Regions from separate parts of the Tardiphaga sp. 813_E8_N1_3 genome, predicted to be linked through region 2. Evidence: predicted binding sites of a transcription regulator. Region 2 holds the regulator's gene; the other holds the start of a gene.

Region 1 (8,100 bases), 520 kb from region 2:
GCAGGCTCGCCAGCAGTGCCCCAAGCCACAGGATCGCGGGCCCCAGCCGCGCCAGCAGCGCAAGATCGGGCCCCAGCGCGAAAGGCATCAGCACAACGACGGTGAGAAAGAACAGCACGCCGATCAGCGCCCCGCCGCCGACCCGGACAGCGATGCGGACGTCGCGTCGAATCAACGCGCCGAGGGCACTCACGCGTCGCCCCCGATCCGCAGTTCCCTTGCGGGAATGCCGAGCGGACCGTGGGTCGCGGCGACGATCAGGCCGCCGGCGGCGAGGTGCTCCGTCATCAGCCCCGCAAACACCCGCTGGCTGCCCAGATCCAGCGCCGCTGTCGGTTCGTCCAACAGCCAGATCGGCCGCCGGACGGTCAGGAGCCGCGCGATCGACAGTCGGCGGCGCTGGCCGGCGGACAGGAAGCCCGCGGGCAACTGCGCCGCATGGGAGAGCCCCACTGCTGCAATGCACGCGGCTGGATCCGCCGGCGTGTCACCGAGGAAGTCGGCCCAGAAGGTCAAGTTTTCCGTCACCGTCAGAGCCGGCTTCATGGCGTCGCGGTGGCCCAGGTAATGGGCCTGTTCGGCGACCGTCATCTCGCCGTCACCACCCTCGAGGGTGATGCTGCCCTCGGCCGGCACCAGCAGGTCGGCGATCAGCCGCAGCAATGAGGTTTTGCCTGCCCCGTTTGGGCCGACGACCGCCACGGCCTCACCCGCCGCGGCATCGAAATCGAGCCCGGCGAAGACTTCGCGGCCCCCCCGCAGGCATCTCAAATTGCGCCCCGAGAGCCGCATCTTAACCCTTCCATGACTATCTGATTGGTTCAGAAGTCGTCGCGGCGTTGTTGCACTATTTCGCAGGGCTGCAAACGATTGTCGGTGTGGCAGCGTCTCTAGAAAGATTCTATAAACCGGAAAGATGATGCAGCACACAATCGCGGGTGCAAGCAAACCGGCCTTCTGTGTTGACCGTGCCTGGATGCCCTCACCGGGTGTCAGTTAACTGGAATTGGGATCCCCTCACCATGACCTCGCTCGACAGCTTCAAGTGCCAGAAGATCCTCAAGGTCGGCACCAAGACTTATGTCTATTACAGCCTGCCGCTCGCCGAAAAAAACGGGCTGACGGGCATTTCGAAGCTGCCCTATTCGATGAAGGTCTTGCTGGAAAACCTGCTGCGCAACGAGGACGGCCGCAGCGTCAAGAAGGAAGACATCGTTGCTTTCTCGAAATGGCTGAAGAAGCGCAAGCTTGAGCACGAAATCTCGTTCCGCCCTGCGCGCGTGCTGATGCAGGACTTCACCGGCGTCCCCGCGGTGGTCGATCTTGCCGCCATGCGTAATGCGATGCAGGCGCTGAAGGGCGATCCCAAGAAGATCAACCCGCTGGTCCCGGTCGATCTGGTCATCGACCACTCGGTGATCGTGAATTTCTTCGGTGACAACAAGGCGTTCGGCAAGAACGTCGCCGAAGAGTACAAGCAGAACAAGGAGCGTTACGAGTTCCTGAAGTGGGGCCAGAGCGCGTTCTCGAATTTCTCCGTCGTGCCGCCCGGCACCGGCATCTGCCACCAGGTCAATCTCGAATATCTCGCCCAGACCGTCTGGACGAAGAAGCAGAAGATGACGGTCGGCAAGAAGACCGGCACCTTCGAGGTCGCCTATCCGGACACGCTGGTCGGCACCGACTCGCACACCACCATGGTCAACGGCCTCGCCGTGCTCGGCTGGGGCGTCGGCGGCATCGAGGCGGAAGCCGCGATGCTCGGCCAGCCGCAGTCGATGCTGCTGCCCGACGTGGTCGGCTTCAAGCTGTCGGGCGCACTCAAGGAAGGCGTCACCGCCACCGATCTCGTGCTCACCGTGACCCAGATGCTGCGCAAGCAGGGTGTGGTCGGCAAGTTCGTGGAATTCTACGGCCCCGGCCTCGATTATCTGTCGGTCGCCGACAAGGCCACCATCGGCAACATGGCGCCGGAATACGGCGCCACTTGCGGCTTTTTCCCGGTCGACTCCGAGACTATCGACTTCCTCAAGACCACCGGCCGCAAGGCACCGCGCGTGGCACTCGTCGCCGCCTATGCCAAGGCGCAGGGCCTATATCGCACCGCCAAGTCACCCGATCCGGTGTTCACCGAAACCCTGAAGCTGGATCTCGGCGATGTCGTGCCATCGATGGCGGGTCCGAAGCGTCCGGAAGGGCGCGTCGCACTGCCGGCGATCGCGGAAGGCTTCTCTGCCGCGATGACCACCGAGTACAAAAAGCCCGACAATCACGACCAGCGCTTCCCGGTCGAAGGCAAGAACTTCGATCTCGGCCATGGCGATGTGGTGATCGCCGCCATCACCTCCTGCACAAATACCTCGAACCCCTCGGTGCTGATCGCCGCCGGCCTCTTGGCCCGCAACGCCGTCGCCAAGGGCCTGAAAGCAAAACCGTGGGTGAAGACCTCGCTGGCGCCGGGCTCACAGGTCGTCGCAGAATATCTCGCCAATTCCGGCCTGCAGCTCGATCTCGACAAGGTCGGCTTCAATCTGGTCGGCTTCGGCTGCACCACCTGCATCGGCAATTCCGGCCCGCTGCCGCCCGAGATTTCCAAGTCGATCAACGACAACGGCATCATCGGCGCCGCGGTACTGTCGGGTAACCGCAACTTCGAAGGCCGCGTCTCCCCAGACGTGCAGGCGAACTACCTCGCCTCGCCGCCGCTGGTCGTCGTCCACGCGCTCGCGGGCACCGTCACCAAGAATCTCGCGGTCGAGCCGATCGGCGAAGGCAAGGATGGCAAGCCAGTGTTCCTGAAGGACATCTGGCCAACCAGCAAGGAAGTGAACGCCTTCATCAAGAAGTACGTGACGTCGACGATCTTCAAGAAGAAGTATGCCGACGTGTTCAAGGGCGACACCAACTGGCGCAAGATCAAGACGGTCGAAAGCGAGACCTACAAGTGGAACATGGGCTCGACCTATGTGCAGAACCCGCCCTACTTCGAAGGCATGAAGCAGCAGCCCGAGCCGATCATCGACGTGGTCGATGCGCGCATTCTGGCCATGTTCGGCGACAAGATCACCACCGACCACATTTCACCGGCCGGTTCGATCAAGCTGACCTCGCCCGCTGGCAAGTATCTGTCGGAGCACCAGGTGCGCCCGGCCGACTTCAACCAGTACGGCACCCGACGCGGCAACCACGAAGTCATGATGCGCGGCACCTTCGCCAATATCCGCATCAAGAACTTCATGATGCAGGGCGCTGACGGCAACGTGCCGGAAGGCGGCATGACCAAGCACTGGCCCGACGGCGAAGCGATGTCGATCTACGACGCCGCGATGAAGTATCAGGCTGAGCAGGTGCCGCTGGTGATCTTCGCAGGCGCCGAATACGGCAACGGTTCGTCGCGCGATTGGGCCGCCAAGGGCACCCGCCTCCTCGGCGTTCGCGCCGTGATCACCGAGAGCTTCGAGCGTATTCACCGCTCCAATCTCGTCGGCATGGGCATCCTGCCGCTGACCTTCGAGAACGGTTCGTCGTGGAAGAAGCTCGGCCTCAAGGGCGACGAGAAGGTCACGATCCGCGGCCTGACCGGCGACATCAAGCCGCGCCAGCAGATGGTGGCGGAAATCGTGTCGGCCGATGGCTCACTCCACAAGGAGACGCTGCTCTGCCGCATCGATACCCTGGACGAGCTCGAATATTACCGCAACGGCGGCATCCTGCATTACGTGCTGCGTCAGCTTGCGGCCTGACGCCCATACGTGGTGTGACGTAGTGCCTCACTGCGAAGTGAGTGGCTAGTGAACGGAAGGCGGCCTATGAAAAGGTCGCCTTCTGGCGTTTGAGGGCATGAATGTGTTAGCGACACCAATGTGCGACACCGTCTGTTATGTGTCCCACCTCGAGCGTAGCAAAACCTCATGAAATCCTTTGGCGGCATATCGCAGTGGACCGGCGCGCTTAGCGTGTGCGCCGCCATTGCAGCAAGTGGCAGCGCGCTGGCCCAGCCCCGGGCCGTGGTGGAGCTCTTCACCTCGCAGGGTTGCTCGTCCTGCCCGCCTGCAGACAAGATCATCGGCGACCTCGCCAAAGACCCGTCCGTGATCGCATTAAGCATGCCGATCGACTACTGGGATTACCTTGGCTGGAAGGATACGCTTGCCGACTCGCGTTTCAGTGCGCGTCAGAAAGCCTACTCACAGATGCGCGGCGATCGCGACGTCTACACACCGCAAGTCGTCGTCAATGGCGCCACTCAGGTAATCGGCAGCGATGCCGATCGTATCCAGGGCGCGATCAGCGAAACCAAGAAAGGCACCGTGATGACGGTGCCGGTGTCGATGTCGATTTCCGGCAAACACGTCAACGTGTCCGTTGCCGCATCGAGCAATGCACCCGATACCGCGCATGGCGAAGTCTGGATTTGCTCGGTGTCGAAGTCCGTGCCGATCACGGTCGGTCGCGGCGAGAATCGCGGCAAGCAACTGACCTATTACAACGTCGTTCGGAACTGGCTGAAGGTCGGCGACTGGACCGGCAACGCCGCCAACTGGACGCTGCCGCTGGAGAACATTTCCAGGGATGGCGTCGATGCCGCTGTCGTCTATGTCCAGGACGGCACGCGCGACAGGCCCGGCGCGATGCGCGGCGCGGCGTATACGTCACTGCAGTAGTTTTTAATCTCAGCTCGTCATCAATAATCTCTTCATTCCCCCGACGCTCCAACCGGAGTGTCTGAGGACGAACGCAGCAAGAGCAGCGGGCGAACCTATTGGTTTGCCGAGAATGACGAGAAGCAGTCCCACCAAAAAGAAAAGGACCAACTTGCGTTGGCCCAGTGGGGATTAACTTCCTGCGCAGGGTCCGATCCCAACGACCGCGGGGGGCTGGGGGCTGAGGAATCCGAGACCGGAAGAACCGGACCCGACGCAGTATCTTCTTGTCGCAATCCAGAAGGGCGCCCAATGGGCCAAAATTTGGCGGCAATAAGATTCACCTGACGTTCCCGTGACGGGAAATTTCTACCATCGGGCCTGCGGATCGGCCCTTGCAGAGGACCGCGGTCGGCGCGATCATGTCGGTGATATGACAGGAGGCGCTGCATGAATGTGATTCCGGGAGATACTGAGCCCACCGAGAATCGCGCGGCGACGGGCCAAGCCGCCGCCGCGCCCGTCGTCAGCTTCAATCGCCTTGAACTCAGCCGCATCCTCAACCTGTACGGCCGTATGGTGTCCGACGGCGAGTGGCGCGACTACGCCATCGACTTTCTACGCGACCGCGCGGTGTTCTCGGTGTTCCGTCGCTCGTCGGAAGTACCGCTCTATCGCATTGAGAAAGATCCGCGACTGGCGCGCAAGCAGGGCATGTATAGCGTGATTTCGGCGAGCGGCATGATTCTGCGCCGCGGCCAGGAACTCGACCGCGTGCTCCTGGTGATCGATCGTAAACTGGCGGTAGTGTAATCGATTCGCTGAGCGTCAGGGCAGCGTACGGGCGCCGTCGCCAAGTGCGAGCTGCATCGAGACGGTATCAAGCCAGCGATCAAACTTGAAACCGACATCGGGATGCACTCCGATCATCTGGAAACCGGCATTGCGATGAACCGCGATGGAGCCGGTATTGGCGCTGTCACCGATCACGGCGACCATCTGGCGATAGCCGCGGCTCTCGCATTCAGCAATCAGCCGCGCCAGAAGTTTGCCGCCAACGCCCCGCCGCTGGGCTTTCGGATCGAGATAAATCGAATTCTCGACGGTAAAGCGATAGGCCGGTCGCGGGCGATGCGCGCTGGCATAGGCATAGCCGACAACCCGGCCTTCCAGCACAGCCACGAGATAAGGATAGCCCCCGCTCACCAGCGCCTCGAAACGCCGCGTCATCTCGGCCAAATCTGGCGGGATCAGTTCGAACGTAGCCGTGCCGAACTGCACCGCCTCGTCATAGATCGCGGTGATCGCGGGCAGATCCGCCGCGACTCCGGGTCTGATTTCAATATCGGACATGGCGCAGAGATTATTTTTGCCCGACCCAAAAGAAAAGCCCCGGCCTTTCGGCCGGGGCTAAAATCTTCTCGATGTCCTGAAGGCTTATTCGCGCTGTCCGAGCAGCTGCAGCAGCAGCGTGAACAGGTTGATGAAGTTCAGGTAGAGCGACAGGGCACCGGTGATCGCCGCACGCTCGGCAATGTCGCCGCCCTGCGAGGCGTAACCGTAGATGTAGTCGTTCTTCAGGCGCTGAGTGTCGTAGGCGGTGAGGCCCGCGAAGATCAGCACGCCGACGACCGACACGATGAACTGCAGCATCGACGAGGCAACGAAGATGTTCACAACGCTCGCGATGATGATGCCGAACAGGCCCATCAGTAGGAACGAACCCATACCCGTCATGTCACGCTTAGTGGTGTAGCCATAGAGGCTCAGCGCACCGAACGAGGCCGCGGTGATGAAGAACACCCGCACGATCGAGGTGTGCGTATACACCAGGAAGATCGATGACAGCGAGATGCCCATCAAAGCCGCGAAGGCCCAGAACAGCAGCTGCGCGGTGGCCGGCTTCAGCCGGTTGATACCGAACGAGATAGCGAACACCATCACCAGCGGCGCGAGGATGAACACCCACTTCAGGGGGCTCACGAACATCGCGTAGCCGAACGGCGTCAGGTAGGAGCTACCGATCCGGGCAGCAGCGCCCGACGGGTCGGTAGTGACAGCCGCCATGTACACGCCGAGAGCAGCCAGGCCGGTTATGGCCAGACCGATCGTCATGTAGTTGTAGATGCGCAACATGTAGGAGCGCAGTCCGGCGTCTACGGCAGCGGCATCGCGCGCGCCGGCCCGGCCGAAGGGGGAAGCATAGTTACGGTCTAGATCCGACATGGTCGAAACCTCGATGTTGTCCGGCTGATCGCAAAGGGTTCGCGTCGCCGGTTCGAATTGTATCCCAGATATCTGCACTTCCTGACACTTAATTCGATTTCATAAAAAATCGATGTCATCTGCGCTCGATGTCTGACCCATAGGGTATGTGGTAAACTAACACATTCGCTGCAAGCTTCCACGCGTGGCGGAATGTCGCTCCGATTTGCATTCAGGCAACCTGGTAAACTTTCAGCCTGACACAAGCTTGGCGATTTCTCCGTCATTTTGCACGAATCAGCCCGCTCAAAGGCTGCTTCGTGTCAAAACGGATCACAAATTCCGTAACACGGAGGCTGGCTTCTGGTTCAAGGCTACCAACGTACCCACCAGGCCCAGGCCCACTGTGACAATTAGCGCCGCCAGCACCACGCCTGCCGCGCTGCCGGCCTGCCAGACGAAGCTCAGCGTCATCAGACGCGTGACGATCAGCCACGCCGCCACCGAGCCGGCGATGACCCCAAACACCGCCGTAGCCAGGCCGATCATCAGATATTCGAGTGCATAGGCACCCAGAAGCCGCGCACGCGTGGCGCCGAGGGTCTTAAGGATGACGGCGTCATAGACGCGATGGCGGTGACCGGCAGCCAGCGCACCGCCGAGCACGAGGATGGCCGAGAGCAGCGTCACCGCGCTGGTACCGCGGATCGCCAGCACGAGGTTGGTGACCACACTTCCGACGGTGTCGAGCGCTTCCCGGACCCGGACGGTGGTGATCATCGGGAACGCGTCGGCCACGGCCTTGACCAGACCGGCATCCTTGGATGGATCGGACTTCGGTTCGGTCAGCGTGGCGATATGGGTATGCGGCGCACCGCGGAAGGTATTGGGCGAGAACACCAGGACGAAATTGATGCCGAGGCTCTGCCAGTCGACAGACCGCATGTTGCCGATCCTGGCGGTGATATCGCGGCCCAGCACATTGACGGTGACCTCGTCGCCGAGCTTGAGCCCAAGCCCGTCGGCCAGCTTCTTCTCGAACGACACCAGCGGCGGACCACTATAGTCGGGCGCCCACCATTCGCCCTCGACCAGCTTGGAGCCGCGCGGAACCTCGTTGGTGTAACTGAGGCCGCGGTCGCTCTGCAGCACCCATTCGGCATCGGACGACGGCTTGAGATCTTCCGCCTTGACGCCGCGCGCAGCGACGATCCGGCCACGCAACATCGGCACATCCTCGACGGTCGACTCC
Region 2 (8,100 bases):
ACGCGCCTTCACCGCGCTCGAAAGCGACATCCGCACGCGCGAAAACAGGCAGCAAGTGGGCCTGAGAGAGGGGCGAAGACGTTGCGTTGCTGGTCATAACCGATCCGATCGAAAAGACTGCGGCCGCGTCGATGACAATTGTGCGAAATCGAACAACGGACCCTAGAAACGAAACGTGCCGCCCTTCTCGGGCGGCACGTGGGCATTATTCTATGTGTGCTGTGAAGACTGTCAACCGCGCACTGCGGCTTTCGAGTCACACGGAGTCGCAGAAAAAGCCGATTTTGCAGCTTTATTTGCAGAAGCATGTGGACGCGGCATGCCCGACTCTTGCGCGCGAGTCACGGCATATTGTAGCTTTTGTCTCGTCGGATACGACATCTCGTGCGGCGGTAGACCTTTTAATGACACATCCAGTGCGGCGTAACAGCCGGACGCGAAATTCGCGCCCGGTGAGCGCTAAGGGATTCTGACCGCAGGGATTTTTGAAGTCTCAACTCGCAGCGCTGACCGGTGCTCTGGCGCTTACGAAGGGAAAATGGCGATGACGGTAATGACATGGACCGACGATCGCGTCGAACAGTTGAAGAAACTCTGGGAAGGCGGCCTCTCCGCCAGCCAGATCGCCGCGGAACTCGGCAACGTGACCCGCAATGCCGTGATCGGCAAGGTGCACCGTCTCGGCCTGTCCGGCCGCGCCAAGAGCCCCTCCTCGGCAGCTCCGCGGCAGCGCAAGGCGCGCCCGGCCCAGCAGATGGTACGCGTCGCCCGCCCGATGGCCCGCGGCAACACCGCGCTGGCCCATAATTACGAGATCGAGGCGGAGCCCGATCCGATCGCCTATGACAACATCGTACCGATCAGCCAGCGCCTGTCGCTGGTCGAGCTCAACGATGCCACCTGCCACTGGCCGATCGGCGATCCGTCGAGCGCGGATTTTTACTTCTGCGGCGGCAGGGCCCTGGCTGGCGCCCCCTATTGCGCACATCACTCGCGCATCGCCTATCAGCCGGCGAGCGACCGCCGCCGCGCGGTACCGAAGCCCACGCGCTGAGCTGGAAGATATCTAAACCAAATGAAAATGCCCGGTGATGAGCCGGGCATTTTTTTGTTTTGGATGGTGATTGCCGGGGCGCTTGCGTTGACACTCGGTGTCGTCCCCGCGAAGGCGGGGACCCATAACCACCGAAAGAGTGGTTGGGGCGTATTCGCAGGCGTCCTGGATAGAGCCGAGAAGACGGAGGCTATGGGTCCCCGCCTTCGCGGGGACGACACAGCGTGTGTTGTTACTCCGCCGCCTTGTCGAACCGGTCGTCCAGCGCATAGCCGGCGCCGCGCACGGTGCGGATCGGATCGGGCTCACCGGCGGGATTGAGCAGCTTGCGCAGGCGGCCGATATGCACGTCGACGGTGCGCTCGTCGATATAGATGTCGCGGCCCCAGACGCTGTCGAGCAACTGCTCGCGGCTGAATACGCGGCCCGGATGTTCCAGGAAGAACTCCAGCAGGCGATATTCGGTCGGACCGAGATCGATCGGACGGCTTGAGCGCACAACGCGGCGCTTGTCGCGGTCGAGTTCGATATCGCCGAAAGCGAGCACGGTGGCGAGACGCTCGGGAGCTGCACGACGGAGCAGACCCTTCACGCGGGCCAGGAGCTCCGGCACCGAAAACGGCTTGACGATATAGTCGTCGGCGCCGGTGGCGAGACCGCGAACACGCTCGCTCTCTTCGCCGCGCGCCGTCAGCATGATGATCGGCAATGCCTTGGTTTCGGGCCGCGCGCGCAGGCGGCGGCACAGTTCGATGCCGGACAGACCCGGCAGCATCCAGTCGAGCACCACGAGATCCGGCACCCGCTCCTTCAAGCGGGTGTCGGCATCGTCGCCGCGCGCGACAGTTTCAACATCATAGCCTTCGGCGTCGAGGTTGTAGCGAAGAAGCGTCGTGAGGGCTTCCTCGTCCTCCACCACCAGAATGCGTGCATTCACAGCCATATGGTCAATATCCTCAGTGACGTCCGACAAGCCTTTAGGCCATGATCCTTGCGGAAGACTGGCTTCCACTTTTCCGGATCATGCTTCAGACCGTCGGCGCATTCGCGAATGTGGTCATGTCGCCCTTCGGGCGCTTGTCGAGGATCTGCTGGCCCTCGATCATGTAGAACACGGTTTCTGCAATGTTGGTGGCGTGATCGCCGATCCGCTCGATGTTCTTGGCGCAGAACATCAGGTGGATACAGAACGAAATGTTACGCGGGTCTTCCATCATATAGGTAAGGAGTTCGCGGAACAGCGAGGTGCAGATCGCGTCGATTTCCTCGTCGCCCTTCCACACCGTCATCGCGGCGGGCAGATCGTGTGCGGCATAGGCGTCGAGCACGGCCTTGACCTGGGTGGTCACGAGGTCGGTCATGTGTTCGAGGCCGCGGATCAGCTTCAGCGGATGGAAATCGCTGTCGAGTGCATTGACGCGCTTGCCGATGTTCTTGGAGAGATCGCCGATCCGCTCCAGATCGGTGGCGACGCGCAGCGCGCCGACGATCTCGCGCAAATCGACAGCCATCGGCTGGCGCTTGGCGATGGTCAGCACGGCGCGCTCTTCGATCGTGCGCTGCAACTGGTCGATCTCGGCGTCGGTGGCGACAACGCGTGCACCGAGTGCGACGTCCCGGCGGATCAGCGCGTCGACGGATTCGACGATCTGCCGTTCCGCGAGGCCACCCATCTCGGCGACGAGACGGGTCAGCTCCTGCAGATCGTCGTCGAAAGCCTTGGTGGTGTGTTCAAAAGCCATATCTAAATCCTCCCGCGAATATGTCGCGTCAGCCGAAGCGGCCGGTGATGTAATCCTGGGTGCGGCGGTCGGTCGGCGACGTGAAGATCTTGTTGGTTTGATCGAACTCGATCAACTCGCCGAGATACATGAAGGCCGTGGTGTCGGAGACGCGGGCAGCCTGCTGCATGTTATGGGTGACGATCGCGATCGTGTACTGATCCTTCAACTCGTCGATCAGCTCCTCGATCTTCGCGGTCGAGATCGGATCCAGCGCCGAGCACGGCTCGTCGAACAGGATGACTTCCGGCCGAACCGCGATGGTGCGCGCAATGCACAGACGCTGCTGCTGACCGCCCGACAGGCTGAGGCCCGACGCGTTGAGCTTGTCCTTGACTTCGTTCCAGAGCGCACCGCCACGCAGCGCCTTCTCGACGCGCACGTCCATCTCCGACTTGGAGATCTTTTCATAGAGGCGAATACCGAAGGCGATGTTTTCGTAAATCGTCATCGGGAACGGAGTCGGCTTCTGGAACACCATGCCGACGCGGGCGCGCAGCAGGTTGAGGTCCAGCTTCGGATCCAGAATGTTCTGGTTGTCGAGCATGAGCTGACCTTCGGCGCGCTGGCCGGGATACAGATCATACATCCGGTTGAAGATGCGCAGCAGCGTGGACTTGCCGCAGCCTGACGGGCCGATGAACGCCGTCACGCGGTTCGCCATCAGCGTCAGATTGATCTTCTTCAGAGCGTGGTGTTCGCCATAGTAGAAGTTCAGGTCGCGCACGGTGACCTTGGGACGGGTCTCGCCCTGCAAGACCGACGGCGGCGGCATCGAGACGGAAGGAACGCCAGACGACACAGAAAGCTCACTCATTTTGCTGTCCTCTCGGCGCCGAGAATGCGCGCGCCAATGTTAAGGGCAAGTACGGTCAAGGTGATGATCAGGGCACCGCTCCAGGCGAGCTGCTTCCAGTACTCGTAGGGGCTCTGCACGAAGTTGTTGATGGTCACCGGCAGGTTGGCCATCGTCTTGGTGAGATCGAGACTGAAGAACTGGTTGCTCAGCGCGGTGAACAGCAGCGGCGCCGTTTCACCGGCGACGCGCGCGGTCGCCAGCAGCACGCCCGTGATCAGACCGGAACGGGCCGCACGATAAGCGATCCGCTTGATGACCAGGGAGCGCGGCAGGCCGAGCGCCGAGGCCGCTTCACGCAGCGGGTTCGGCACGAGACCAAGCATGTCTTCCGTGGTGCGAACCACGACGGGGATCACGATCACGGCGAGCGCAAGCGAACCGGCGAGAGCCGAGAAGCCGCCCATCGGAACCACCACCGCACCATAGACGAACAGGCCGATGATGATGGACGGGGCCGACAGCAACACGTCGTTGATGAAGCGGATCACCGAGGTGAGCTTGTCGTGCTTGCCGTATTCAGCGAGATAGGTGCCGGCAAACAGGCCGAGCGGTGCGCCTATGCCGACGCCGATCGCGGTCATGATGACCGAACCGACGATGGCATTGAGCAGGCCGCCTTCCATGGAGCCGGGCGGCGGCGTGTTCTGGGTGAATATCTGCAGGCTAATGCCAGCGAGACCGTTGTAGAACAGCGTGAACAGGATCAGCGCGAGCCAGGTGACGCCGAACAGGGCGGCACCGACACAGAGCAGGCGGATGATCGTATCGTGGCGACGGCGGGATGCGTAAATCGGGTTCATGTTAGTTGCCCGCCTTCTTTTCCAGACGTAGCAGCATCAGGCGCGCTGCCGAGAGCACGAAGAATGTCAGCACGAACAGCAGGAGGCCGAGCAGGATCAGACCCGATTGATGCAGACCGTCGCTCTCCGCGAACTCGCTGGCGATGGCTGCCGAGATCGTGGTGCCCGGGCCAAAGATCGAGCCTGTGATACGGAACGAGTTGCCGATGATGAAGGTCACCGCCATCGTTTCACCGAGCGCACGGCCGAGCGCCAGCATCACGCCACCGATTACACCAACGCGGGTATAGGGGATGACGACGTTGCGGACGACTTCCCAGGTGGTGCAGCCGACGCCGTAGGCGGCTTCCTTCAACACCGGCGGCACCGTCTTGAACACATCGACCGAGATCGAGGTGATGAAGGGTAGCACCATGATGGCGAGGATCAGCGACGCGTTGAACAGGCTGAGATAGGACGGCGGGCCGGCGAAGATCACGCCGAGGACCGGGACGCCTTCGAAAGCATTGATCATGAACGGCTGCACGTGGTTGGCCAGGAACGGGCCGAGCACGAAGAACCCCCACATGCCGTAGATGATCGAGGGAATACCGGCGAGAAGCTCGACCGCCATGCCGATCGGGCGGCGCAGCCAGTTCGGGCACAGTTCGGTGAGGAAGATCGCGATGCCGATGCCGACCGGAATGGCGATCGCCATCGCGATCACCGAGGTGATCAGCGTACCGTAGATCGGACCGAGTGCACCGAGGACCGGCGGATCAGCCGACGGGGCCCAGCGCTGCGTGGTCAGGAACGAAAAGCCGAATTCGCGGAGCGCCGGCCACGCACCAACGATAAGCGACAGAATGATGCCGCCGAGAATAAACAGAACAGACAGCGCCGAGATGCGGGTGATCCAGTAAAACGCCTGGTCCCCCGTCTTGAAGGCATTCAGCGCCTTCGCACGATCATAAGGTCCGGCAGCGTCCATCGAAGAGCTCTGTACGGCCATGTCTGCCACGCCAGTCCCCTGTAATTGTTACAATACCCCAAAACGCATTGCCCTGGAGGGGCTTGTCAGGGCGCGGAGTCAGAAGAGAAGAAGAAAAGAGAAGAAATTCAGCCCTGCAGCAAACGGAGGAGAGATGCCCCTCTCCTCCGCCCACACACCAGATCAGCTCTTGATGTCAGCCGACCAGGTCTTTTCGATCAGTTTGACGACCGAGTCCGGCATCGGGATGTAGTCGAGCTCTTCGGCAGCCTTGTCGCCCTTTTCGAACGACCACTTGAAGAACTTCAGCGCTTCAGCCGACGCCGTCTTGTCGGTCGGGGTCTTGTGCATGAGGATGAAGGTCGCCGCAGTGATCGGCCAGGACGCTTCGCCCGGCTGGTCGGTGAGGATCACGTAGTAGCCGGGAGCCTTGGCCCAGTCGGCATTGGCAGCAGCAGCCTGGAAGGCAGCGACGGTCGGTTGCACGGTCTTCCCAGCCTTGTTGACGAGGCCGGCATAGGTCAGCTTGTTCTGCTTGGCGTAAGCATATTCAACATAACCGATGGCGTTCTTGGTCTGACCAACGTTGCCGGCAACGCCTTCATTGCCCTTGGCGCCGACGCCAACCGGCCACTCGACAGCCGTACCGGTGCCGACCTTGGTCTTCCAGTCAGCCGAGGCCTTCGACAGATAGTCGGTGAAGTTGAAGGTGGTGCCCGAACCGTCCGAACGACGAACGACGGTGATGGCAGCCGAAGGCAGCTTCAGCTTCGGGTTCAGCTTAGCGATGGCAGCGTCATCCCACTTGGTGACCTTGCCGAGATAGATGTCGCCGAGCACTTCGCCGGAGAGAACCAGCTCGCCCGAGGCGATGCCTTCGAGATTCACGACGGGAACGATCGCGCCCATCACCATCGGCCACTGAACCAGGCCGTCCTTCTCGAGCTGCTCAGCCTTGAGCGGCGCGTCGGTGGCGCCGAAAGTCACGGTCTTGGCCTGGATCTGCTTGATGCCGGCGCCCGAACCAATCGACTGGTAGTTCAGACCATTGCCAGTCTCTTTCTTGTAGGCGTCGGCCCACTTCGAATAGACCGGGAACGGGAAGGTTGCGCCGGCACCCGTGATGTCGGCGGCAAATGCCGAGGTCGAGGCGGCAACGAGGCCGGCAGCGACGATCGCTTTGAGGAATTTCATGGGATGTCTCCAATCTCGTGAGCGACCGCGCCGGATGCGCCAGTTGTGCTCACGCCGCCCGTTTAGGGGTGGTCGATTGTGCTTTTATGATAGTTCCATGACACTTGGATGACGGCGCCAAGCATCTGTAAATGCTTCGTTTTTCTTCCTCCGCGGATAATTTTACCGTGCAAATAACACCGAAAATGCCCTGCCATAAGGGGCATGCCAGGCCGTCAAAATCGACCGTCACAGGGGTTAACAATATGTTTCAGCAGGCGGAATCCGGCCTCGCTGTCATGCGCGCGTATGACAGCGGCGGGCACGATATTGAGGGTGATCGGACGCAATGCCGCACCACCCCCGCCAAGGCCTTTTTTGACCGTCTGAGCGAAGCGCAGTGATGCGGGACCGCCCAAGGGCGGCCCCGACGGGCGCAGGAGAACGAAGAGAGTTTAAGGCGTCAGGACGCTGCGGAGGCGGGAGGCGTCGGCGGCGTCTTCACCTGCGGAAAGGCGGCGGTAAAAGTCGCGCCGTTCTTCGGCACGCTTTCGATCAGCAGCCGGCCGCGGTGCCGGTTCAGGATGTGTTTCACCAGCGAGAGGCCGAGGCCCGTACCGCCCTGTGCGCGGCTGTCGCCGACATCGACCCGGTAGAAACGTTCGGTCAGGCGCGGCAGATGCTCGGGGGCGATGCCCGGGCCATAGTCCCGCACGGCGACGCGGATTTCCGGCACACCTTCCGCAGTCGACTCCGTGGTCAACGATACGTCGACCTTGCCGCCGGATGCGCCGTATTTCAGCGCGTTCTCGATCAGGTTCTCGAACAGCCTCAGCAATTCCTCGCGATCGCCAGCGATGGACACCGGCGCCTCCGGCAGCGCCATTTCGATCCTGACGTTGCGCTCATTGGCCAGCGGCTCCAGCCCGTCGCCGACCTGACGGATAATGGGGAGAATATCCACCAGCGTATCCGGCCGCACATGCGCCGACAATTCGACGCGTGACAGCGACAGCAGATCATCGATCAGCCGTGCCATGCGGGTCGCCTGCGCATGCATGATGCCGAGAAAGCGCTCGCGCGCCTTGGCGTCGTCCTTGGCCGGTCCCTGCAGCGTATCAATGAAGCCGGACAGCGCCGCCAGCGGCGTGCGCAGCTCGTGGCTGGCATTGGCGACGAAGTCGGCACGCATTTCCTCGACACGGCGCAGCGGCGTCTGGTCGTGGAACGTCATCAGCATGCAGGTGTCGGTGCCGCCAAAGGCGGTCGGAACCGGCACCGGCGTGATCATCAATTCCATCCAGCGATCGACCGGAACGTGATCGAGATAGGTCGCGCGGCGCGGCTCGGTGGTGGCGATGGACTCGCGCAAGGCGGTGATGATCTCCGGCGAGCGCAGCGCGAATTGCGCCAGTTCGTTCTTGCGCAAGGCGGGCGCGAGCTGCGCAGCAGCGGCATTGAGA

Evidence for each region. The regulator PhoB, encoded in region 2, activates phosphate uptake and scavenging genes when phosphate is short. The targets are predictions, from matches to a motif close to TGTCATNNANCTGTCAT.
Region 1: a site for PhoB is predicted at 5,066-5,082, ahead of AB8A33_RS27500 (DUF2794 domain-containing protein). Genes of this name have one in related genera too.

Annotation. Positions count from the first base shown of each region.
Region 1 is NZ_JBPWQE010000001.1:5,805,778-5,813,877, reverse strand. Features, by position in the region: gene ccmB (heme exporter protein CcmB) at 1-193, opposite strand, end outside; gene ccmA (heme ABC exporter ATP-binding protein CcmA) at 190-792, opposite strand; gene acnA (aconitate hydratase AcnA) at 1,023-3,743, shown strand; gene AB8A33_RS27505 (DUF1223 domain-containing protein) at 3,912-4,664, shown strand; gene AB8A33_RS27500 (DUF2794 domain-containing protein) at 5,094-5,456, shown strand; gene AB8A33_RS27495 (GNAT family N-acetyltransferase) at 5,472-5,996, opposite strand; gene AB8A33_RS27490 (Bax inhibitor-1/YccA family protein) at 6,081-6,869, opposite strand; gene AB8A33_RS27485 (ABC transporter permease) at 7,182-8,100, opposite strand, start outside.
Region 2 is NZ_JBPWQE010000001.1:5,288,189-5,296,288, forward strand. Features, by position in the region: gene AB8A33_RS25045 (aspartate aminotransferase family protein) at 1-97, opposite strand, end outside; gene AB8A33_RS25050 (GcrA family cell cycle regulator) at 545-1,054, shown strand; gene phoB (phosphate regulon transcriptional regulator PhoB) at 1,287-1,991, opposite strand; gene phoU (phosphate signaling complex protein PhoU) at 2,083-2,796, opposite strand; gene pstB (phosphate ABC transporter ATP-binding protein PstB) at 2,825-3,652, opposite strand; gene pstA (phosphate ABC transporter permease PstA) at 3,649-4,494, opposite strand; gene pstC (phosphate ABC transporter permease subunit PstC) at 4,496-5,494, opposite strand; gene pstS (phosphate ABC transporter substrate-binding protein PstS) at 5,648-6,658, opposite strand; gene AB8A33_RS25085 (hypothetical protein) at 6,790-7,041, shown strand; gene AB8A33_RS25090 (ATP-binding protein) at 7,101-8,100, opposite strand, start outside.